One region of the Pseudomonas sp. Tri1 genome, then DNA from elsewhere that is predicted to be linked to it. Evidence: predicted binding sites of a transcription regulator. Region 1 holds the regulator's gene; each other region holds the start of a gene.
The links. The regulator FliA, encoded in region 1, starts transcription of late flagellar genes. The targets are predictions, from matches to a motif close to CTAAAGTTTNNNNNNNNNNNGCCGNTAA.
Positions count from the first base shown of each region.

Region 2: the regulator FliA is predicted to act here: its motif matches at 3,674-3,701, upstream of J9870_RS13340 (methyl-accepting chemotaxis protein).
Region 3: the regulator FliA is predicted to act here: its motif matches at 4,475-4,502, upstream of J9870_RS02300 (methyl-accepting chemotaxis protein).
Region 4: the regulator FliA is predicted to act here: its motif matches at 2,403-2,430, upstream of J9870_RS10995 (methyl-accepting chemotaxis protein).

Region 1 is NZ_CP072913.1:1,822,115-1,828,257, reverse strand. Features, by position in the region: gene J9870_RS08110 (chemotaxis protein CheA) at 1-787, opposite strand, end outside; gene J9870_RS08105 (protein phosphatase CheZ) at 818-1,603, opposite strand; gene J9870_RS08100 (chemotaxis response regulator CheY) at 1,622-1,993, opposite strand; gene fliA (RNA polymerase sigma factor FliA) at 2,160-2,903, opposite strand; gene fleN (flagellar synthesis regulator FleN) at 2,900-3,730, opposite strand; gene flhF (flagellar biosynthesis protein FlhF) at 3,847-5,196, opposite strand; gene flhA (flagellar biosynthesis protein FlhA) at 5,208-6,143, opposite strand, start outside.
Region 2 is NZ_CP072913.1:3,120,537-3,126,679, reverse strand. Features, by position in the region: gene J9870_RS13350 (LLM class flavin-dependent oxidoreductase) at 3-1,046, shown strand; gene J9870_RS13345 (TonB-dependent siderophore receptor) at 1,275-3,401, opposite strand; gene J9870_RS13340 (methyl-accepting chemotaxis protein) at 3,740-5,536, shown strand; gene leuA (2-isopropylmalate synthase) at 5,634-6,143, opposite strand, start outside.
Region 3 is NZ_CP072913.1:522,462-528,604, reverse strand. Features, by position in the region: gene putA (trifunctional transcriptional regulator/proline dehydrogenase/L-glutamate gamma-semialdehyde dehydrogenase) at 1-1,505, shown strand, start outside; gene J9870_RS02315 (acyl-CoA dehydrogenase) at 1,748-3,550, shown strand; gene J9870_RS02310 (cell division protein ZapA) at 3,769-4,071, opposite strand; gene J9870_RS02305 (hypothetical protein) at 4,068-4,298, opposite strand; gene J9870_RS02300 (methyl-accepting chemotaxis protein) at 4,557-6,143, shown strand, end outside.
Region 4 is NZ_CP072913.1:2,472,288-2,478,430, forward strand. Features, by position in the region: gene J9870_RS10990 (GntR family transcriptional regulator) at 1-377, opposite strand, end outside; gene J9870_RS10995 (methyl-accepting chemotaxis protein) at 528-2,150, opposite strand; gene pyk (pyruvate kinase) at 2,470-3,918, shown strand; gene J9870_RS11005 (hypothetical protein) at 3,933-4,103, shown strand; gene eno (phosphopyruvate hydratase) at 4,096-5,397, shown strand; gene tpiA (triose-phosphate isomerase) at 5,401-6,143, shown strand, end outside.

The sequences.
Region 1 (6,143 bases):
CGATGGCTGAATCCAGCGCTTCAACGGCAAACGTGCCCTTGCCGTGCAACTGATCGAGCAAAGCCTCGAATTCGTCGTCGGTAATATCGGAATTGTCGCCCGCCGCTTTCGGGGCGGCCGGGGTCGCTGCAGGAACGACCGCATCGGGCGCGAACTGGCCTTTGCCATGAAGCTGATCGAGCAACGACTCGAACTCGTCGTCGGTGATTTCATCGCTGGCAGCAGCAGTTGCCTCGGTGGCCGGCACAACGGGGGCCGGCGGGGCAGCGGCTTCAGCCTTGACGGCGTTCAGCGAGTCCAGCAATTGTTCAAATTCGTTATCGGTGATGTCGCCCGACTCCTCGGCGACCGGTTCTTCAACGACCGTCTCGACAACCGGAGCGGATTCGTCAGCCGATTGTGGCTCGGCCAGGCGTGCCAGCGCAGCGAGCAACTCAGGGGTGGCAGCGGTGATCGGCGAGCGCTCGCGCACTTCGCTGAACATGCTGTTGACCGCATCCAGCGCTTCGAGCACCACGTCCATCAGTTCCGAATCAACGCGGCGCTCACCCTTGCGCAGGATGTCGAACACGTTTTCGGCAATGTGGCAGCACTCCACCAGCTCATTGAGCTGGAGGAAGCCGGCGCCTCCTTTTACAGTGTGGAAACCGCGAAAAATTGCATTGAGCAAGTCTGCATCATCGGGTCGACTTTCCAGCTCGACCAGTTGCTCAGACAGTTGCTCTAGAATCTCGCCGGCCTCAACCAGGAAATCCTGAAGGATCTCTTCATCGGCGCCGAAGCTCATTAATGGCTGCTCCTAAAACAGGGCTAAAACTCAGAATCCAAGGCTGGACAGCAAATCGTCCACATCGTCCTGACCGGACATAACGTCTTCTCTTTTATCGGCATGAATCTGCGGACCTTCACCCTGCGAGAGATGTTTTTGTGGATCTTTTTCAGCAAGCATCGCTTCACGGTCGTGTTCGATGCCGGCAAAGCGGTCGACCTGGCTGGCCATCAACACCAGTTTGAGCAAATTGCTTTCTACTTCGGTGACCAATTGGGTTACGCGCTTGATCACTTGACCGGTCAGGTCCTGATAGTCCTGAGCCAGCAGAATGTCGTTGAGATTGCTTGCCACCGCGCGGTTCTCGGTGCTGCTGCGCGTCAGGAAACCGTCGACCCGACGGGCCAGCTCCCGAAACTCTTCAGCCCCTACTTCGCGGCGCATGAACCGACCCCAGTCGGTGCTCAAGGCCTGGGCTTCGTCGCTCAGGCCATTGACCAGCGGCGTTGCGCTTTCCACCAGGTCCATGGTGCGGTTGGCCGCAGCTTCGGTCAGCTTGACCACATAACCCAGACGCTCGGTGGCATCGGTGATCTGCGAGACTTCCTCGGCCTGCGGCATATTCGGGTCGATCTGGAAATTGACAATCGCGCTGTGCAGTTCACGCGTGAGCTTGCCCACTTCCTGATACAGACCACGGTCACGGGTCTGGTTGAGCTCATGGATCATTTGAACCGCATCGCCAAAGCGGCCTTTTTCAAGGCTGTCGACCAGTTCGCGGGCATGTTTTTTCAGGGTCGATTCGAAGTCGCCCATTGAAGATTCGTTGTCCATAGCTCCCCCGTGGCGCCGTTAACCGATGCGTTCGAAGATTTTTTCGATCTTCTCTTTCAACGCCTGGGCCGTGAAGGGTTTGACCACATAGCCGTTCACACCGGCCTGGGCCGCTTCGATGATCTGCTCGCGCTTGGCTTCGGCAGTTACCATCAGCACCGGAAGGTGCTTGAGTTTTTCGTCGGCGCGCACATGGCGCAGCAAGTCGATACCGGTCATGCCGGGCATGTTCCAGTCAGTCACCAGAAAGTCGATGCTCCCGCTGTTGAGAACCGGAATGGCAGTGGTGCCATCGTCGGCCTCGACCGTGTTGGTGAACCCAAGGTCACGCAACAGGTTTTTTATGATCCGCCGCATCGTTGAGAAGTCATCAACGATGAGGATTTTCATGTTCTTGTCCAATTCGACCTCCAAGCAGTCTTAAACGTGTCCAGCACCTGAACGCGCCATTTCAATCAATCCGGCACAACACTCGACAACGGCCTGGAGCCCCACGGATGGAGACTGGTGCGACGTATGCCAGACCAACCCCGTTCGCAGTGCTCCCACACAGCTGTCAGCGCGCTCGCCACTCCCCCAAACGCCCCCGCAAACGGGCCGCGCACTGGCTGTGTAACTGGCTGACCCGCGATTCGCTGACCCCCAGGACCTCACCGATTTCCTTGAGGTTCAGCTCTTCGTCGTAGTACAGCGCCAAGACCAGTCGCTCACGCTCCGGCAAATTGGCAATCGCATCCGCCAGCGCGCTCTGGAAACGCTCATCTTCCAGGTCACGCGACGGCTCCATGTGAGCACTCGCGTTATCCTCGTGCAGCCCTTCGTGTTCGCCGTCCTGCAACAGGTCATCGAAACTGAACAGGCGACTGCCCAAGGTATCGTTCAAAATCCCGTAATAATCGTCGAGACTCAACTGGAGTTCGGCCGCAACCTCGTGATCTTTAGCGTCACGCCCGGTTTTAGCTTCAATAGCGCGGATCGCGTCACTGACCATGCGGGTATTGCGGTGCACCGAACGCGGCGCCCAATCGCCCTTGCGGACTTCATCGAGCATCGCCCCACGAATGCGGATACCGGCATACGTCTCGAAACTGGCGCCCTTGCTCGCGTCGTATTTGTTCGACACTTCGAGCAGGCCGATCATGCCCGCCTGGATCAAGTCCTCGACCTGGACACTGGCCGGCAACCGCGCCAGCAAGTGATAGGCGATGCGCTTGACCAGGGGTGCATAACGCTCAATCAATTCATATTGGGCGTCCCGTGCCGATTTTTTGTAGAGATGGTTGTAACCGCTGGCTGTCATAACACGGGCCCTGCTGTTTGTTGCACGAGACGCTCGACGAAAAACTCCAGATGCCCACGAGGGTTGGCCGGCAGTGGCCAGGTATCCACCTTCTGGGCGATAGCCTTGAACGCCAGCGCGCATTTGGAACGGGGAAAGGCTTCATAAACGGCACGTTGTTTCTGGACGGCCTTGCGTACGCTTTCGTCGTAGGGCACAGCGCCGACATATTGTAGGGCGACGTCCAGGAAACGATCCGTGACCTTTGTCAACTTGGCGAACAGGTTGCGCCCTTCCTGCGGACTCTGGGCCATGTTGGCCAGGACGCGGAAGCGGTTCATGCCGTAGTCGCGGTTCAATAGTTTGATCAGGGCATAGGCGTCGGTGATGGAGGTCGGTTCGTCGCAGACCACCAGCAACACTTCCTGGGCCGCGCGCACGAAACTGACGACGGAGTCACCGATACCGGCAGCGGTGTCGATCACCAGCACATCGAGGTTGTCACCGATGTCGCTGAATGCCTGGATCAGGCCCGCGTGCTGGGCCGGGGTCAGGTGAACCATGCTCTGGGTGCCGGAGGCAGCCGGTACGATACGAATCCCGCCCGGTCCCTGCAGCAGCACGTCGCGCAGTTCACAGCGGCCCTCTATCACGTCCGCCAGCGTGCGCTTGGGGGTTAGCCCCAGCAGCACATCGACGTTCGCCAGGCCCAGGTCGGCGTCCAGCAGCATGACCCGTCGGCCAAGCTCTGCCAGAGCCAGGGACAAGTTCACTGACACGTTAGTCTTCCCGACGCCACCTTTGCCGCCGGTCACCGCGATCACCTGTACGGGATGCATGCTGCCCATGTTCGTTCTTTACCTTGTCTTACTTAGACGGAGGCCACATTACTGGCTGCGCGTTCACATTCGGAACAATGCATGGCAGACCATCGATGTAGGTACAAAAAATATTCATGATTACCTCAGCCGACCTGCTTGGTCGGGCTGTGGTAGATGTCAGCGAACATATCAGCCATGGCTTCTTCGCTGGGTTCTTCCTGCATTTGCACACTCACGGCACGACTGACCAATTGATGACGGCGCGGCAGATGCAAATCATCCGGGATCCGCGGCCCGTCGGTCAGGTAGGCCACCGGTAGCTCATGACCGATCGCCAGGCTCAACACCTCGCCCAGGCTTGCCGTTTCGTCCAGCTTAGTCAGGATGCAGCCAGCCAGCCCGCAGCGTTTGTAGCTGTGGTATGCGGCGGTTAGAACCTGTTTTTGGCTGGTGGTTGCCAACACGAGATAATTTTTTGACCGAATACCGCGCCCGGCCAGGCTTTCAAGCTGCATGCGCAGGGCCGGATCACTGGCTTGCAGGCCGGCAGTATCGATCAGCACGACGCGTTTGCGCAGCAGCGGTTCCAGCGCTTGAGCCAGGGATTGCCCCGGATCCACGTGGGTCACCGACACATTGAGGATTCGGCCCAGGGTCTTGAGTTGTTCCTGGGCGCCGATGCGGAAACTGTCCATGCTCACGAGGGCGATGCTCTGGGCACCGTACTTGAGTACATAACGGGCCGCGAGCTTGGCCAGGGTGGTGGTCTTGCCCATGCCGGCCGGGCCGACCATCGCAATCACCCCACCCTCTTCCAGCGGCTCGACTTCCGGCGTGGCGATCATCCGCGCCAGGTGCGCCAGCAACATGCGCCAGGCCTGACGAGGCTCTTCGATACCGTTGATCAGCGCCAGCAGGTCCCGGGACAAAGGGCCGGACAGGCCGATGCGTTGCAGGCGACGCCACAGGTTGGCCTGGGCCGGACGGCTGCCTTGCAGCTGGTTCCAGGCCAGGGAGCCGAGCTGGACTTCCATCAGTTCGCGCAGGCTGTTGAGTTCAAAACGCATCGAGTCCAGGGCACGCGGGTCGACACCACCGCTTGGTGCGGCCGGGGCCGGGGCCGGACGACGCGGTTCGACCTGGACCTGTTCGACCAGTGGCTCGGCAGCGGTCAACGGCAGGCCGGCGGTCAGTGGCTGACCGGCGAACAATTGACGATTGGTGCTAGCGCTGGTCTGGCCTTCGCTGCTGCGCAGGCTCAATTCGGCCTGGGCGCTGGCGATGCGCGACTGGGTCTTGCGCAGCTCATCCTCGAGTTCCATGTTCGGAACGCGTGGGGCCAGCGCCGACAACTTGTAATCCAGGGCAGCCGTCAACTCGACACCGCCAGCGATCCGGCGATTGCCAATGATGGCTGCTTCAGCGCCCAGCTCGTCACGAACCAGCTTCATGGCCTGACGCATATCGGCGGCGAAAAAACGCTTCACTTGCATAAACCACTACCTCAGCCGTTGGGCCCTACTGTCGCAACGATGGTCACTTGCTTGTTGTCCGGTATTTCCTGGTACGCCAGCACATGCAGCCCCGGGACCGCGAGGCGCCCGAATCGCGAGAGCATCGCGCGAATCGGACCGGCCACCAGCAGGATCACCGGTTGGCCTTGCATCTCTTGCCGCTGGGCTGCATCAATCAGCGAACGCTGCAGCTTCTCGGCCATGCTTGGCTCCAGCAGAACACCCTCTTCCGAGCCTTGTCCTGCCTTCTGCAGACTATTGAGCAATATCTGTTCCAACCTTGGTTCCAGAGTGATCACAGGCAGCTCAGACTCAGTGCCTACAATGCTTTGGACGATTGCGCGGGATACGCCGACCCGAACCGCAGCCACCAGGGCGGCGGTATCTTGACTCTTGGACGCGTTGTTGGCGATAGCCTCGGCAATGCTGCGAATGTCGCGCACCGGCACTTGTTCGGCCAACAGCGCCTGCAACACCTTGAGCAATTGCGACAGCGAAACCACGCCCGGCACCAGCTCTTCGGCCAGCTTCGGCGAGCCTTTGGCCAGTACTTGCAGGAGTTGCTGGACTTCTTCGTGGCCGATCAGCTCGCTGGAGTGCTTGTACAGGATCTGGTTCAAGTGGGTCGCGACCACGGTACTGGCGTCCACCACGGTGTAGCCGAGTGACTGAGCCTGGGCTCGCTGGCTGATTTCGATCCACACCGCTTCCAGACCAAAAGCCGGATCCTTGGCGGTAATGCCGTTGAGCGAGCCGTAGACCTGCCCGGGGTTGATCGCCAGCTCGCGGTCCGGGTAGATCTCGGCTTCGGCCAGGATCACCCCCATCAGCGTCAAGCGGTAGGCGCTCGGCGCCAGGTCGAGGTTGTCGCGGATATGCACGGTGGGCATCAGGAAGCCCAAGTCCTGGGACAACTTCTTGCGCAC
Region 2 (6,143 bases), 1.3 Mb from region 1:
CCATGAAATTTTCCCTGTTTGTACACATGGAGCGTTGGGACGAAAGCGTCAGCCATCGCCAGTTGTTCGAAGACCTGACTGAGCTGACCCTGCTGGCCGAGGCTGGCGGTTTCAGCACCGTGTGGATCGGCGAGCACCACGCCATGGAATACACCATCTCGCCAAGCCCGATGCCGCTGCTGGCATACCTGGCCGGCAAGACCACCACCATACATTTGGGCGCCGGCACCATCATCGCGCCGTTCTGGCACCCGCTGCGGGTGGCTGGCGAATGCGCGCTGCTGGACGTGATCAGCAATGGCCGCATGGAAGTCGGTCTGGCCCGTGGCGCCTATCAGGTGGAGTTCGACCGCATGGCCGGCGGCATGCCGGCGTCCTCCGGTGGCCAGGCCCTGCGGGAAATGGTTCCGGTGGTACGCGCCCTGTGGCAAGGTGACTACGCCCATGACGGCGAAATCTGGAAATTCCCCACCTCCACCAGCGTGCCCAAGCCGATCCGCAAACCACACCCGCCAATGTGGATCGCCGCCCGCGACCCGGACTCCCACAACTTCGCCGTCGCCAATGGCTGCAACGTGATGGTCACGCCGTTGATGAAGGGCGATGAAGAAGTCCTGGACCTGAAGAACAAGTTCCAGGCCGCCCTGGACAACAACCCTGACGTACCACGCCCGCAATTGATGGTGTTGCGCCACACCCACGTGTATGCCGTGGACGATCCCGAGGGCTGGAAAGTCGGTGCCCAGGCAATCTCCAAGTTCTATCGCACCTTCGATGCCTGGTTCGGCAACAAGCAAGTGCCGGTCAACGGCTTCCTCGCGCCAAGCCCCGAAGAAAAATTCGCCGAGCGTCCGGAGTTCCAACTGGAAAACATCCGCAAGAACACCATGATTGGCACACCGCAGGAAATCATCGAGCGGATCAAGTACTACCAGGAATTGGGGGTGGATGAGTTCAGCTTCTGGTGCGACAACAGCTTGTCCCATGCCGAGAAGAAGAAGTCCCTGGAGTTGTTTATCCAGCAGGTGGTGCCGGCGTTTCGCTGATCCGCAGCCTTTGAGACCTGATAGCGGGAGCCACTGGCTTGGTCAGTCCGTTGAACCGCCATCGCGAGCAAGCTCGCTCCCACAGGGGATTCATGGCGAACACAAACTCGATGAACACCCGCAACCAATGTGGGAGCGAGCTTGCTCGCGATGGCGGCCGAAACGTGAAGGTGATCCCCAAAAAAATGCCCGGACTTCAAGGTCCGGGCATTTTGTTTTCAGGAGGGATCAGAACGTCACGCTGGCACTCAGGCGGGCGGTACGTGGTTCACCGACATTGACTTGCAGTGGGCTGCCGGTGGACGACGGGTAGTACTGCTTGTCGAACAGGTTGTCCACGTTCAACTGCAACGAGGTTTTGTGCCCCAGCACTGGAGACTCCCAGCGCAGGAAGGCGTCGGCTACGGTATAGCTGCTGAGCCAGAAGTCGTTGGCGTTGTTGGCGGCGCGCTCGCCGACGTACCGCGCACCGGCCCCGGCGTGCCAGGCGCCGAATTCGGCAGGCACGTTCAAGTGGTGGCTCAGGTACAGGCTGGCGGTGTGCTTGGGTGCGTCAGCGAGGCGATGGCCTTCATCATCCGGATCGTCGAGGATTTCCGTGTGGGTGTAGGCGTAGGTGCCAATCAGGTCCCAACGCTCGGACAGGCGGCCGGTGATATCCAGCTCCAGCCCTTGGGAGCCGACTTTACCGGCGGCTTCCGACAGGGTCACGCCATTGACCGTGGAGGACGTCACGACGTTTTTCTTTACGATGTCGAACAGCGCGAGGTTGATGTTCAAGCCTGGTAGCGGATCGTACTTGGCACCGACCTCATAGCTGCGGCCCTCTTCCGGGTCGAAGGTCTTGCCGGCGTCGTCCACGGTGTCATTGGGCTTGAACGAGCGGCTGTAGTTGCCGTACAGCGACAAAGTGTCGGTGGCTTTGTAAACCAGGCCGAGGAACGGCACGAAGGCGTCACCGTTGTCATCGCGGTTCAACTTGTAGCTGCTGCCCAACCCCTGGTCGCTGTACTGATCGTAATGCTGGTAGCGCCCCCCCAGGACCAGGATCCAGCGGTCGTCGAGGTGCCAGTTGTCTTTCAAGTACATGGAACTGGACGTCAGCTCATTGCGCAGATCGCTTTGGGCAGCACTGACCAGGCTGGGTTCCGGCAGGTTGCCATAGACCGGTGAAGTGATATCGAAACCACCGCGTACGGCATTGCGATAGGTTTTCCCGCGGTACTGGTCGGACACCTGGTTATCAACACCGATCAACAGATCATGGCGTTGGCCGAACAGGTCCTGCTGGCCTATGAAATCCCAACTCGCGTAGCGGGTTTCATCATCGTAATGGGCGCCGTTGGCTGCCCGTCGAAGCGTGTTACCCGTCAACGAATTGGGCTGCGCAATCGAAAGACTATACCGGTCGTTATTCCACCCATAAGTCACCCGGGTCTTCCACGCATCGCTCAACTCGTACTCAAAGCGCGCCGTCGCCGTCTCGCGAATACCCTGGCTCTTGGCCCACGGCTCATCGAGACGCTTGTCATAGTCGATGTCCGCCGGATGCCCATTCCTGAACACCGTTCCGCGATCAAACGGATTGGAATATTCGTTGTACTCATAACTGAGGTTCAACGAAGCCCGCTCCCCCGTCCAAGCCAGCGACGGTGCCACCAGCGTGCTCTCGTTGACGCCGTAGTTGCGCCAGTAGTCCTCATGCCCGCGCTCGGCAATCAAGCGATACGCCAGGCCGGTGTCGCCCAACGGCCCGGTGGTATCCAGGGCCATGGTGCCGCCGCCCTCGCTGTAGGCCGAGCCGCTCAGCGTGGTGCTCTGGGTGTACTCGGGCTTCTTGCTGATGACGTTGACCAGGCCACCGGGCTCCAGCGCGCCGTACAGCATCGAGGCCGGGCCCTTGAGCACTTCGACCCGCTCGGTGGTGGCGCTGAAGTTATGCCCCAGGTTCGAACGCACGCCATCGCGCAGGATCGAGCCATCGTCGTTGGTGCCGAAACCGCGCTTGACCAGCGAGTCCCGCGAACCGCCCAAGGTATTGCCCTGGCTGACGCCACTGACGAACTTCATTGCGTCGGCCAGCGAGCGCACCTGATAGTCGGCCAGGGTCTGCTGGGTCACCACGTTGATCGATTGCGCCTCTTCCTTGATCGGTACATCGCTTTTGCTCGCCGTACTGGCCTGCGATGCCGTATAGCCCTCGTCCTGAGTGATGCGACTGCCCTGGATGTCCGTAGCCGGCAGTTCAAGGGTGTCCTGTGCCCACACTGGGCTTGCAATGAAACAGCAAGACAATGTTGGCAATACACACTTGATGAAGACGTTGCGATTAGCGAGAGGGGTGGAACGATTCAAGACGCTGCACTCATTGGGGGATGTTAATGAGAGCGAATATACTTTGAGAACGATTCCCAGTAAATCTTTTCTATTCCTCCTGCGCTTGGCTCGCCTCCCCCTGATAGCCACCACAAACTCATTGTGGGGGCGAGCTGGCTCGCGATAGCGGTATGTCAGTCAAAGCGTCATTGGCTGTCGGTCCCTCATCGCGAGCAAGCTCGCTCCCACAGGTTGTCAGTGCGCTGGGCTACGCTAAATAACGCGAAGTGATATCAAATCGCCTCAACCCGCTAAAGCTTTGTCGCCAGCGGTCGAATGTATTCCATTGAGTGATTTTTTTGCCCAGGAGCAGCGGCATGCAGACGTTAAAGGCCTTGTACGAGTCTATCGAGATGCAATTTTTCGATACCCTCACCAAAAAGCTGTCGAGCCTTTTCCTGCTGGTGTTGGTCAGTGGTCTGCTGTATTGGGTAGCGCTCAGCGCACGCGCCGAGATTGTGCTGCAGTTGCGTAACGCGCAGTTGGACAGCGCCTTGCTGGGGCAGATCGAGGCCCGGCTGGACAGCCTCACCCACGCCCTGCTCTTCGGCGCCTTCCTGTCGCTGTGCATGATCAGCTTCATGGTCTGGTACTTGCGCCACCTCATCGTGCGCCCCGTCACTGCCATGACCAAGGCCCTGGAAGAGATCGCCAACGGCGAAGGCGACTTGTCCAAGGACCTGCCGCTGGTGACCCACGACGAGATTCGGACACTGGCCAGCACCTGCAACCGATTCCTGGCCAAGCAACGGGAGATCATCAGTAATGTCCAGGCGCTGACCGTGCACATCGCCGTCGAATCGGCGCGTTCGCTGAAAAACATCAGCGACTCCAGCGACAGCGCCACCCACCAGGCCCGCTTCGCCAAGGAAGTGATGGACCAGAGCAACACCGCCGTGGGCCGCATCGAAGAAGTCTCGCGCCAGACCCAGGGCATCTCCAGCACCACCGCCCAGAACCTGAGCATGGCCCGCGACTCCTATTCCGAACTGCTGGAAGTGACCGGCAACATCAGCGAGATCTCCAGCAGCCTCAATGAATTCGCCACCCTCGTAGGCGCCTTGAACCAGCGTTCCTCAAGCATCAAGTCCATCGTCGGGCTGATCCAGCAGATCTCTGCCCAGACCAACCTGCTGGCCCTCAACGCCGCCATCGAAGCCGCCCGAGCCGGCGAAAGCGGCCGCGGCTTCGCCGTGGTGGCCGATGAAGTGCGGACCCTGGCGCAGAACGTCAGCCGGGCCACCGACGATATCTCGCGCAACATCGACGCCATGCTTGAAGAAGTCAGCTCCACCCACGAACAGACCAACCAGATCAGCCACAGCGCTCGGGAAACCCAGAAAGTGGTGGAGCGCGCCTCCGGTCATTTCGAAAGCATGATTGGCGATTTCGAATCCACCAACGGCAAACTGGCGGACATCGCCACGCACATCCAGCAGTTCGCCGACAGCAACACAGGCATCAACGAACGGGTAACGCAGATCCATGCCGACAGCCAGTTGATCGACCAGCGCATGCAGCACTCGGCGACGGCCACCCGTGACCTGTCCGGCGTTGCCGAAAAGGTGCAGGCGCTGTTGGGTCGGTTCGTGCTCGGCCACGGCAAGCTGGATGCCGCTATTACCCGAGCCAGCCAGTGCCGCGACATCCTCCAGGTACGCCTGGAAGCGCTGCAAAAGGAAGGTCTCAACCTATTCGACCAGAACTACCAATTGATCCCCGGCACCGACCCCAAGCAGTACATGACCAGCTATACCGAACGCTTTGCCCAGGTCTGCCAGGAAGAATGCGACACGCTCACCCGCAGCACGCCGGGTGGCAAGGTGTCGTTCATTGTCGACACCAAAGGCTATTGCCCGGTGAACAACAGCTGGGTGTCGAAGCAGCCCACGGGGGATCGCGCAGTCGACCTGCCGGTGTGCCGCAACAAGCGGATCTTCGGCGACCCGATTGGCCTGCGCGCAGCCGGCAACGTCCAGCGCTTCCTGCTCCAGACTTACCTGCGCGACACCGGGGAGATCATGACCGAGATCGACGTACCGTTCTTCTTCGGCGGCCGCCATTGGGGCAACTTGCGGGTGGGGTTCGATGCGGCGGTGTTGTTGGCGGAGTGATCAACAGCGCTATCAAGCCAGACGAGTACCCTGTGGCGAGGGAGCTTGTAGCCCATAAAATCATGTGGGAGCAAGCTCGCTCCCACAGCGTTGCGCGTTAATAGGGGGCCCGGGCCGGCGCGGAGGTCTTCAACGCACCCAGCAAACCGCTGCGGGTTGCCCGGTTGACGGCACTCACCAAGGCCTTCAAGGACGCCGACAGGAAGCTGCCATCGCGCGCGGCACCGAAGATGAACTGGGTGCCCAGGCGGATCTCGACGTAGGCAATCGCTTCGGATTCGGCACCATCGCGTGTGGCATGCTCGTGGTAATCGGCAATGTCCAGGTCGGCGCCACAGGCGGCGAGCGCATCGACCATGGCCGCCAACGGGCCGTTACCCTCGCCGGCCAGGTGCACTTGGCCCTGTGGTCCTTCCAGCCGTGCATCGATGTAGGTGGTGTCGCCTTCGCTGACGACTTGCGGTTTGCCAAGCCGGTAAGGCATCCCCTCGGTGAGGTACTGCTCGGTGAAGCACTCCAGGATCATCTCGCTGGTAATCTCCCGGCCCGTTTCGTCAGCCACTTGCTGGACCAGCCCACTGAACTCCATTTGCAGGCGTCGCGGCAG
Region 3 (6,143 bases), 1.3 Mb from region 1:
TCGAAGCCGGCATTCCGGAAGGCGTGCTGCAACTGCTGCCGGGCCGTGGCGAAACCGTCGGCGCCCGCCTGGTGGGTGACGACCGGGTTAAAGGCGTGATGTTTACCGGTTCCACCGAAGTCGCTCGCCTGTTGCAGCGCAACATCGCCGGTCGCCTGGACAACCAGGGCCGTCCGATCCCGCTGATTGCCGAAACCGGCGGCCAGAACGCAATGATCGTCGACTCCTCGGCGCTGACCGAGCAAGTGGTCATCGACGTGGTGTCCTCGGCCTTCGACAGTGCCGGCCAACGCTGCTCGGCCCTGCGGGTGCTGTGCCTGCAGGAAGATTCCGCCGACCGCGTCATCGAAATGCTCAAGGGCGCCATGGCTGAATCACGCCTCGGCAACCCCGAGCGCTTGTCGGTAGACATCGGCCCGGTGATCGACGCTGAAGCCAAGGCCGGCATCGAGAAACACATCCAAACCATGCGTGACAAAGGTCGCACCGTGTACCAGATGGCCATCGCCGACAGCGACGAGTGCAAGCGTGGCACCTTTGTGATGCCGACCCTGATCGAACTGGAAAGCTTCGACGAGCTGCAACGCGAGATCTTTGGCCCGGTGCTGCACGTGGTGCGTTACAAGCGCAAGGAGCTGGATCAGTTGATCAGCCAGATCAACGCCTCCGGCTATGGCCTGACCCTCGGCGTGCACACCCGTATCGACGAGACCATCGCCAAAGTGGTCGACAACGTCCATGCCGGCAACGTCTACGTGAACCGCAACATTGTCGGGGCCGTGGTCGGTGTACAGCCGTTCGGTGGTGAAGGCCTGTCGGGCACCGGCCCCAAGGCGGGCGGTCCGCTGTACCTGTACCGCCTGCTGTCGACCCGTCCAACCGATGCCATCCAGCAATCCTTCGTGCGTGGCGACGCCCTGACTGCGCCGGACCTGCGTTTGCGCGATGCCATGAGCAAGCCGCTGACGGCCCTGCAAGCCTGGGCCGACAGCCAGAAGCTGGCCGAACTGAGCGCCCTGTGCGTGCAGTTCGCCGCCCAATCGCAAAGCGGTATCACCCGGACCCTGACCGGCCCGACCGGCGAGCGCAACAGCTACGCCATCCTGCCCCGCGAGCACGTGCTGTGCCTGGCGGACGTGGAAGGCGATCTGCTGACGCAACTGGCGGCCGTGCTGGCCGTAGGTGGCTCGGCCGTGTGGCCGGAAACCGACACCAGCAAAGCCTTGTTCGCACGCTTGCCGAAGGAGATTCAGGCACGCATCCAGCGAGTGGCCGACTGGGCCAAGGACGACGTGCTGTTCGACGCCGTCCTGCACCACGGCGACTCGGACCAACTGCGCAGCGTTTGCCAGCAGGTGGCCAAGCGCGCCGGCGCCATCGTTGGAGTGCACGGTTTGTCCCAGGGTGAAACCAACATTGCGTTGGAGCGCTTGGTGATCGAGCGGGCGTTGAGCGTCAACACCGCTGCGGCGGGTGGTAACGCCAGCCTGATGACCATCGGCTAAGCGAGGGATTAGCTGAGCATCTGCAATAGATGCTCAGCCCCCTATCCTGTGGGAGCGAGCTTGCTCGCGATAGCGGTGGTTCAGTCAGGAATGTTGTCGACTGATCCACCGCTATCGCGAGCAAGTTCGCTCCCACATTCGATTAGCAGCGCCCTCACTCCTCCATCACCCAAATCAATCATCCTGTTCAGCCTCTATTCCCACGCCTAGACTCGGCCCATTCCAAAAAAAGGTAGGCCGCCATGTCCGAGACGTTGCTCAGTTCCCGCAATCTGGCTTTCGAGCTGTATGAAGTCCTTGATGCCGAGGGCCTGACCCAGCGCGAGCGGTTTGCCGAACACAATCGCGAAACCTTCGACGCGGCCCTCGGCACGGCCCGCAGCATCGCCGAGAAATTTTTCGCCCCGCACAACCGTAAGAACGATGAAAACGAACCGCGCTACGAGAACGGCCAGGCGATTCTGATTCCAGAAGTGAAGCCGGCAGTGGATGCTTTCCTCGAGGCCGGTTTTCTCAACGCCGCGCGCAGCTTCGACGCCGGCGGCATGCAACTGCCGACGTTGCTGTCCCAGGCCTGCTTCGCGCATTTCCAGGCGGCCAACGCCGCTTCCACCTCTTACCCGTTCCTGACCATGGGCGCGGCGAACCTGATCGAAAGCTTCGGCAGCGAGGAACAGAAGCAACGCTTCCTGCAACCGATGATCGACGGGCGTTTCTTCGGCACCATGGCCCTGACCGAGCCTCACGCGGGCTCTTCGCTGTCGGATATTCGCACCCGTGCAGAGCCGGCGCCTGACGGCAGCTATCGGCTCAAAGGCAACAAGATCTTCATCTCTGGCGGCGATCATCCGTTGTCGGAAAATATCGTGCACATGGTCCTGGCGAAACTGCCGGACGCGCCGCCTGGCGTTAAGGGTATTTCGCTGTTTATCGTGCCCAAGTTCCTGGTCAATGACGACGGCAGCCTCGGCCAACGCAACGATGTGCTATTGGCCGGGTTGTTCCACAAGATGGGCTGGCGCGGCACCACCTCCACGGCGCTGAATTTCGGTGACAACGGCGAATGCGTCGGTTACCTGGTAGGAAAACCGCACCACGGCCTGAGCTACATGTTCCAGATGATGAACGAGGCACGGATCGGTGTCGGCATGGGCGCGGTAATGCTGGGTTACGCCGGCTACCTGTATTCCCTGGAATACGCCCGCGAGCGTCCCCAAGGACGGGTGCCCGACAGTAAGGACCCGACCACTGCCCCCGTGGCGATCATCCAGCACGCCGACGTACGCCGCATGCTGCTGACCCAGAAGGCCTACGTCGAGGGTTCGTTTGACCTGGGCCTGTACGCCGCGCGACTGTTCGACGACACCACCACCCTTGAGAGCGAAGTCGAGCGCCGGCGCGCCCATGAGCTGCTGGACTTGCTGACCCCCATCGTCAAATCCTGGCCCTCGGAGTTCTGCCTGAAGGCCAACGAGCTGGCGATCCAGATTCTCGGCGGCCACGGCTACACCCGCGAATACCCGGTGGAGCAGTATTACCGCGACAACCGCCTGAACCCGATCCACGAAGGCACCCACGGCATCCAGTCCCTGGACCTGCTAGGGCGCAAACTGGCACAAAACGGCGGCGCCGGGCTCAAGCAACTGATCCGCCTGGTGGCCGACACCAGCGAACGCGCCCAGGCCCATGAATCACTGACGTCGTTGCGCCAGCCGCTGGAAGCCCTGGTAGCGCGCCTGCAAACGGTCACCCTCGGCCTGCTGACGGACCTGGGCCAGGGCAAGGTCAACAGCAGCCTCGCCAACTCGGCGCTGTACTTGAAGGTGTTTGGGCACATGGTGATTGGCTGGCGCTGGCTGGAACAGGCGATTCGCGCCGAGGAAGGCTTGGCCAAGGGGAATGCGGCGGACAGCGACTTCTATAAAGGCAAGCTGCAAGCGGCGCGCTACTTCCTGACCTGGGAAGTACCGGGTTGCCACCATGAGTTGGACCTGCTTGAGGCGCGGGATGATACGTGCCTCGGGATGCGGGATGAGTGGTTCTGATCCAGCTTTGGTGGCGCGGCTGCAACCCAATCGCGAGCTTGCTCGCTCCCACAGGGGATTCCCGGTGAACACAAAACCTGCGTTCACCACCGATCCACTGTGGGAGCGAGCTTGCTCGCGATAGCGGTGTTTCAGCCAACACACAGGTAGCCGTGCTGACGCCATCGCGAGCAGGCTCGCTCCCACATAAGCCACACAGTCAACATTCGCTAACGGTTTCAGGCCTGCTGGATCGTCTTGGAAATCACCTCGACCGTGGCGCTGACTTGCTCTTGATAACGGTCGAGTTCCGCTTGATGAACCTTTTGCATTTCGATCTGTTGCGAGCACAGGTTCATCGCTGCCAGTACCAGCAGGCGATCACCGATCAGCGTCGGGTATTTCCTCTTGGTGTCGGCCAGGGCGGCCTTGAGCATCGATGCGGCGTCCAGCAGGGCCTGTTCCTGCCCGGCCGGTGCCTTGATTGAATAGTCCTCTCCCAGGATCGAGATGACTGTCACCCCATCAGCACCGTGCTTCATGCGCTGACAGGACCGGTGCTGGCGCGCTCGATCAGGGCCTGGATACGGGCGGCGGTGGCGCCGTGCAGTTCTTCCTGCTCCATCAGGCTCAGTTGCAGGCTTTCGTTTTCATCCTTGGCCCTGGCAAGTTCCGCGCTCAGGGTTTCGTTCTGGCCAGTGAGATGACGGTTCTGTTGCACCAGGTCGTTGACCAGTTGCTCCAGCTGGCTGAGGGATGCTTCCAACATATTGATTTCCAGGCTTTTTCAAGGGGCGCGTACGATAAAGAAAAGTCACTGCCAATACCACGCTTTACCGGGCGGCAGTGCTTTTGCGGCGAGTTTTAGAGACTGCGTATGGGGAATCTGGTTCCGACCCTTCGTCGCACCGCGGTCTTTGCTCAGTGACAAAAGCACAGGGTGCCCTCAAGACTTTAGTCGTATGACCGATAAGTCAGGGAACAGTAGTCAAGCCCAGCACGGACGCGTCTCTTCCCGGTACTTTCCATGTCTCTACGTAATATGAATATCGCGCCGCGGGCGTTCCTCGGGTTTGCCCTGATCGGCGCCCTGATGCTGGCCCTGGGGGTGTTTGCCCTGACCCAGATGAGCAACATTCGATCGTCCGGCCAAAACATCGCCGAGAACAGCGTGCCCAGCATCAAGGCCCTGGATGAATTCACCCAGCTCACTCTGCGCCTGCGGGTGCTGTCCTATCGTTTGCTGACCAACCGCGAACCGGACATCCAGCAGAAAACCTATGAGCTGTTCGAGCAACGCAACCAACAGATCCGCGCCGCCCAGACGGCCTACGAAAAACTCATCAGCGCCCCGGAAGAACGGGCCGCCTACGATCAATATGTGCAACTGCTGGGTCAGTACCGTCAGCTCGAAGAGCGGATGAAAACCCTGTCGCGCGGTAATCAGATCGAGGAACTGCGGGCATTGCTCAACACCGAACTGCTGAGCAACTCCGAAGCCGTCAACGCAGTCCTTGGCCGCCTGTTGGACATCAATAACCGCCAAGCCGAGGCTTTCAACCAGAACGCGGAGCAACAATATTCGAAAGCGTTCAATCTGGTCGTCGCGCTGCTGGTCATCGCCACCGGCCTGACCCTGCTGTTCGCCTGGCTGCTGACCAACAGCATTACCAAACCGATTGCCAACGCCCTGGACGCCGCCGAGGAAATCGCCAAGGGCAACCTGACCCGGCCGATTACCGTCGACGGCAGCGACGAGGCTGGTCGCCTGCTGCGGGCAATGTCGACCATGCAGGAAAAACTGCGCGACACCCTGCAGCGGATCTCCGGTTCAGCCACTCAACTGGCTTCCGCCGCCGAAGAACTCAACAGTGTCACCGATGAAAGCGCCCGCGGCCTGACCCAGCAGAACAACGAAATCGAACAGGCCGCCACCGCAGTCAACGAAATGACCAGCGCCGTGGAAGAAGTGGCGCGCAATGCGGTCAGCACCTCCGAAGCGTCGAAAAACGCCACCACTTCCGCTGGTGACGGTCGTGATTTGGTGCAGGAAACCGTCAGCGCCATCGAACGCATGAGCGCCGACGTGCAAAGCACCGCAGCATTGATCGGCAACCTGGCCGATGAGTCCCGTGACATTGGCAAGGTGCTGGACGTGATTCGCGGCCTCGCCGACCAGACCAACCTGCTGGCGCTGAACGCCGCCATCGAAGCGGCCCGTGCTGGTGAAGCCGGTCGCGGTTTTGCCGTGGTGGCGGACGAAGTACGCGCCCTGGCTCACCGCACCCAGCAGTCGACCAGCGAGATCGAGCGCATGATCGGCAGCATCCAGAGCGGCACCGAACACGCCGTGGATTCGATGCGCAACAGCACCGAACGTGCCGAGTCGACCCTGAATATCGCTCGCGGTGCAGGTATGTCCCTGGACACGATCAACAGCGCCATCGTCGAGATCAACGAGCGCAACCTGGTGATCGCCAGCGCCGCCGAAGAACAAGCCCAGGTAGCCCGTGAAGTGGACCGCAACCTGGTGAACATCCGCGACCTTTCAGTGCAATCGGCCACCGGTGCCAACCAGACCAGCGCCGCCAGCGCCGAACTGTCGCGCCTGGCT
Region 4 (6,143 bases), 650 kb from region 1:
ATGTCGATGACCTGGGCTTTGGTCAGGTTGTAGCGAGTACGCAGGAATTGCTCCGTGACCTCACTCGGGATCGCATTGTTCAGCCAGTCTTCCGAGAGCCGGTAATACTCGTCGGGCTCTTCAAGGGGCAGTACCTCGTCGTGGATCTGCGTGGGGTCTTGCACCGACTCCAGCACGAAGAACCCACGATTGGGCAACTGCTCAAGAGTACCTTGCTCTGAAAGCGAGACCAGAGCTTCCCGGGCGGGAGAGCGTGAGACGTTGAATTCATCGGCGACTTTTTGCGCGCTGAGATGAGCGCCCGGGGCTAGTTCACCGGTCTGGATCTTCTGCCGGATCTCGGCAGCGATTCGTTGTACTAGGGCGCTTGAGGCCATAACTGTTATCACTTACGCAATGGTGGCGACAGAACACAATCCGGGTCAGGAGTGTGAGATCAGATGCTGCATGGCTCCGATTCGATCAGGTTTTATCGCATATGACTACTTTTTAGCGTGGCATTGTGCAAAAAATTGCACGTATCTGATTCACATTTTGAAATGCTGCACCATGGCATTCAGCTCCAGAGCCAACAGGCCAAGGGAGTGAGAGGCGCTGGTGGTCTGCTGTGAGCCCGTCGCTGATTGAACGGAAAGGTCGCGAATATTGAGCAGGTTTCGGTCGACCGAGCGGGCCACGTGGGCCTGTTCTTCGGTGGCCGTGGTGATCATCAGGTTTCGTTGGTTGATGTCATCGTTGGCGGCCACGATTTCTGCCAGCGCACTTTGGGTAGATTGGGCCAGCGACAGCGTAAGTCGGGTGTTTTCACTGCTGCTGAGCATGGTCGACACGGCGGTATCCGTTCCGCTCTGGATACCGCTGATCATGGCTTCGATTTCTCGGGTGGACTGTGCCGTGCGGTGCGCCAGCGCGCGGACCTCGTCGGCGACTACCGCGAAACCACGTCCGGCGTCACCCGCCCGTGCTGCCTCGATGGCCGCGTTTAGCGCCAACAGGTTGGTTTGTTCGGCGATCGTGCGAATCACGTCCAACACTTTTCCAATGCCCTGTGCCTGTTGCGCCAGACCTTCCACTTGGCTGGAGCTCAATTGCACGTCTCGGGTAAGCGTTTCGATTGCCCCCAAGGTTTCAACCATGCGCTGTTGGCCTCGAAGAGCAATGTCCCGGGACGCCACCGACAGCTCTGAAGTGGACTGCGCGTTGCGGGCAACTTCCTCAATGGCGGCAGTCATTTCATTGACCGCCGTGGCTGCCTGTTCGATTTCTGCGTGCTGCTGCTGAATATCCTGGCCTGACGCCGCGGTGACGGTGTTCAATTGGGCAGTGGCACTGGTCAGCTGTTTCGATGAACCGGAGATCCGACCCAGGGTTTGGATCAGGTTGTCCTGCATGGTCGCCAGGGATTCGAGCAGACGAGTGGTTTCGTCATTTCCAGTCGGTTGAATGGGTTTGCTTAGATCCCCCTCGGCAATCGTCCTGGCCGCTCTTACCGCTTCATTGAGCGGTGCAGTGATGCTGCGGGTCAGCAGCCATGCCACCAGGATTGTGCCGATGCCGACCAGGATGATAACCAGCACGACTCCCCTGACAGCGCTTTGATAAGCATCGACCGAGTGATTGCCAGCAGCTTCCGCGCCTTGGTTCGAGCGTTCGATCAGGTCGTCGAAGTTTTTCGTCATCTGGTCGTACGAGTCCCTGATGCTCATCAAAAATTCCCTGGCCCCGGTCTTATCTCCTTGACGAGAAAGCTTGAGCAACTCGAGGTGATTTTTTGCATAAACCTCGAGGCTGGCGTTGAAGGCGTTCAAGCGATCTTTTTCTTCGTCGCTGACCAGCAGTTGTCCGTAGCGTTGCATCTGCTCACGGACTTGTTGCAGGCGTCCCGCGGTCTTTTCCTCGTAGGACTGCATATCTTTTTCGCTGACTGAAAGGATGTGCTGCATCGACCCCATGCGATAGCGGTTCAACGCCGCATTCGCCGCTCCCAGTGCCCGAACCCGCTGGAGCCAATTGTCTTTGATCTGGATCGATTGGTCCTGCACCTCGTCAATCTGTCGCAGGGCGAATACCCCTAGCGCGACGCTCAGCGCGGCAATGATGACGAACCCGAGGATCATTCGACCGGCGATTGAGAGATGTCTTGGCATCATGAGTGGTGTCCCTTCATTAGAGTGGCGTAGTCCGGGTCTTGACCGGAAACGTGTTTTTGTACGGGGTAAAATAATATTGCATTTTTATGCGTCAATATGCCAATATTTTTTGGCTGCCTTCTGAGGCGACTGAATCTGCAAACTTTGCTTTTGGTCAGAGATCATTGGGGAATCTCTCCATTAGAGACCAAGCGTGGGTTGCCCTCAGCGCTCATGGCTTTTTCAGTAGATTGAATATTGACGTTCAAATATTCATCGGGCAAAACCGGATTTTCTTTAGCCGTTCAATAATAAAACCTTGTTCGAGGAAGCATCTGTCATGCAGCGCAGAACCAAAATCGTGGCCACCTTGGGGCCAGCAACCGAGTCGGTCGAAGCTATAGAGGGGCTGGTGAAGGCGGGCGTGGATGTCGTGCGTCTGAATTTCTCTCATGGCAAAGCCGAAGATCATATTGCTCGTGCCCGGTTAGTACGGGAGCTGGCGGCCAAGCACGGACGGTTCGTGGCGGTACTGGCTGATCTGCAAGGTCCGAAAATTCGAATTGCGCGTTTCGCGCAAGCCAAGGTCGTTCTCGAAAAAGGCCAGCAGTTCATTCTCGACGCTTCCCTGGACAAGGATGCCGGCGACCAGCAACGCGTCGGAATCGACTACGAGGCCCTGATTACCGATAGCCGGCCAGGTGACATTTTGTTGCTTGATGATGGGCGAATCGAGCTCAAGGTCCTGGCGGTCGAGGCGCCGCAATTGATTTGTGAAGTCCTGGTCAGTGGGCCGCTCTCCAACAACAAGGGGATCAACCGCAAAGGCGGCGGGCTTTCCGCATCGGCGCTGACCGAGAAGGATTTCGCCGATATCAAGACTGCCGCACAGATGCAAGTGGACTACCTGGCCGTGTCGTTCCCACGGGATGCTTCGGATATGGAGCAGGCGCGTCGATTGCTGCATGAGGCGGGAGGCCAGGCTGGCTTGATCGCCAAGATCGAGCGCGCCGAAACCGTCAATGACCTGCGTGTTCTGGATGCGATCATCGAAGCGTCGGAAGGGGTGATGGTCGCTCGTGGCGATTTGGGCGTGGAGATCGGCGATGCCGAATTGGTGGCGGTACAGAAACTGATTATCGAGCGCGCCCGTACGTTGAATCGGGTTGTGATTACGGCGACGCAAATGATGGAGTCGATGATCACTCAGTCGATGCCGACTCGCGCCGAGGTGTTTGACGTTGCCAATGCGGTGCTCGATGGTACCGACGCGGTAATGCTCTCTGCGGAAACCGCAGCCGGTGCCTATCCGATCGAGACGGTCGAGGCCATGCATCGAATCATCATCGGCGCCGAAAAACACCCGCAGTCCCATCGCTCCAAGCACCGTGTCGATCAGGTGTTCCACAAGATTGACGAATCCATCGCCATGTCGGCGATGTATGCGGCTAATCACCTGCATGGTGTCAAAGCCATTATCTGCATGACCGAAAGCGGTGATACCCCACGTTTGATGTCGCGTATCCGCTCACACCTGCCCATCTTTGCATTCTCTCGCAACCTGGCGACCCAGAACCGGGTCACGCTTTTTCGTGGTGTCACCACCATCCCGTTCGACAGTGATGAGTACGCCCCAGAGTTGGTGAATGAAAAGGCCGTGGAGCAATTGACCCGGCGCGGTGTGGTCAAGGCCGGCGATCACGTATTGATTACCAAGGGCGACTACGCCAACGCCCAGGGTGGCACCAACTCCCTTCGCGTCGTATGCGTTGGTGAAACCATTCGCTGAGTGAGGAGACGTTGATGAGTGCGATCAATTCACCGGACCACGACGAGGCGCATAACCGTGCTCGCGACGTTTGGCCTAGAGACTTCGATTTTCGTGAGCAGTATGCGGAACAGCAGGAACTGCTGAGGTCGCAGAACAACACCACGCCAGCTGCGAACCATCCGAATGGGGAAAAAGATGCTTAGTAAAAATAGCTTGATCCAACACATCGCTGCCCGGGAAATACTGGACTCGCGGGGGAACCCGACCGTCGAAGCGGTGGTGACCCTCAACAACGGAGTCAGTGCCACTGCCAGCGTCCCCTCTGGTGCCTCGACCGGTTCACGGGAAGCGCTCGAGCTGCGGGATAACGCATTGCGCTACATGGGCAAAGGGGTCATGCGAGCGGTCGAGAATGTGAACAATCCGATTCGCGAGTGCCTCATTGGATTGGATGCCTTGAACCAGCGCGAAATCGACAACGCCATGATCGCCCTGGATGGCACGGAGAGTAAGAGCATCCTGGGCGCCAACGCGATTCTTGCCGTGTCATTGGCAACGGCCAAAGCCGCCGCCCAGGTCCAGAACATTCCCTTGTATGAACATCTGGCGGCGTTATACGGCTCGCCAGGCCGGTTCAGCATGCCGGTGCCCATGATGAACATCATCAACGGTGGCGAGCATGCCGATAACAACATCGATATTCAGGAGTTCATGATTCAGCCCGTCGGTGCTGCGTCGTTCCGTGAAGGGCTGCGCATGGGCGCCGAGGTCTTCCATGCCTTGAAAAAGGTTCTGTCGGAGCGAGGCTTGAGCACCGCGGTGGGGGATGAAGGGGGCTTTGCCCCTTCGTTGGCTTCCAACGAAGAAGCGTTGATTGTTATCAAAGAGGCGGTCAGTCGAGCGGGTTACGAGTTGGGCAAGGACATTACCTTGGCACTCGATTGTGCTGCCTCCGAGTTCTATGAAGACGGTCACTACGTGCTCGCGGGTGAAGACCAGTCATTTGATTCGGCGGGGTTCGCCGATTACCTGGCCATGCTGTGCGACAGGTACCCGATCATTTCCATTGAAGACGGGATGGACGAGAGTGATTGGGACGGTTGGGCTGGCTTGACCCGGAAACTGGGGCATCTGCAACTGGTGGGGGACGATCTGTTCGTCACCAACACCCGGATCCTGCGCGAGGGCATTCAGAAAGGCATCGGCAATTCCATCCTGATCAAGTTCAACCAGATCGGAACACTCAGCGAGACGCTGGACGCGATTCGCATGGCTCAGGATGCGGGGTACACCGCCGTGATCTCCCATCGTTCAGGGGAAACCGAAGACACCACGATTGCCGATCTCGCGGTCGCCACTTGCGCCGGGCAGATCAAGACGGGTTCGCTCAGCCGATCCGACCGGGTTGGAAAGTACAACCGTCTGCTGCGCATCGAAGAGGCGCTGCAGGGGCGTGCGCCGTACAACACCTCCGATCTTTTGCAAAGGAAAGCCTGAGCCATGTCGACCTCTGCGAACAAGAAAAAACTGGTCATCGGCAATTGGAAGATGAATGGCAGTAGCGCCGCCAACGCGGCCTTGCTACGGGGGCTGTTGCCGGTGATTTCGAGTTTCGAACGTGTCGAAATCGCGCTTTGCCCGCCGTATCCCTATCTCGCTACCGTCGCGGATCTGCTCGATGATTCGGACGTCGTACTGGGCGCCCAGAACCTCAGTACTGAGCTGTCAGGTGCTCACACGGGGGAGGTCAGCGGCTCCATGCTTGGCGATATTGGCTGTCGCTTCGTGTTGGTCGGACACTCCGAGCGTCGGGCGCTGTATGGCGAAGATGATGCCTGTGTTGCGAAGAAATTTGCTACGGCCTTGCAGGCCGGGCTCATTCCGGTCCTGTGTGTTGGCGAGACCCTTGCCCAGCGCCAGAGCGGCGAAACGCAAACCGTCGTCACCACTCAGTTGCATGCCGTACTCAAGGCCGTGGGCATTGATGAGCTGGCCAAAGGCGTGATTGCCTATGAGCCGGTGTGGGCCATAGGCACGGGCGAAACGGCGACGCCTGAACAGGCGCAAGCGGTGCATCGCCACATCCGGCAATGGTTGGCTGACCATGACTGTGTAGCCGCCGATTGCAGGATTTTGTACGGCGGAAGTGTGAAGGCCGACAATGCAGAGCGATTGTTCAATCAGCCAGACATAGACGGCGGCTTGATCGGCGGTGCCTCCCTGGACGCGATGTCCTTCGCTGC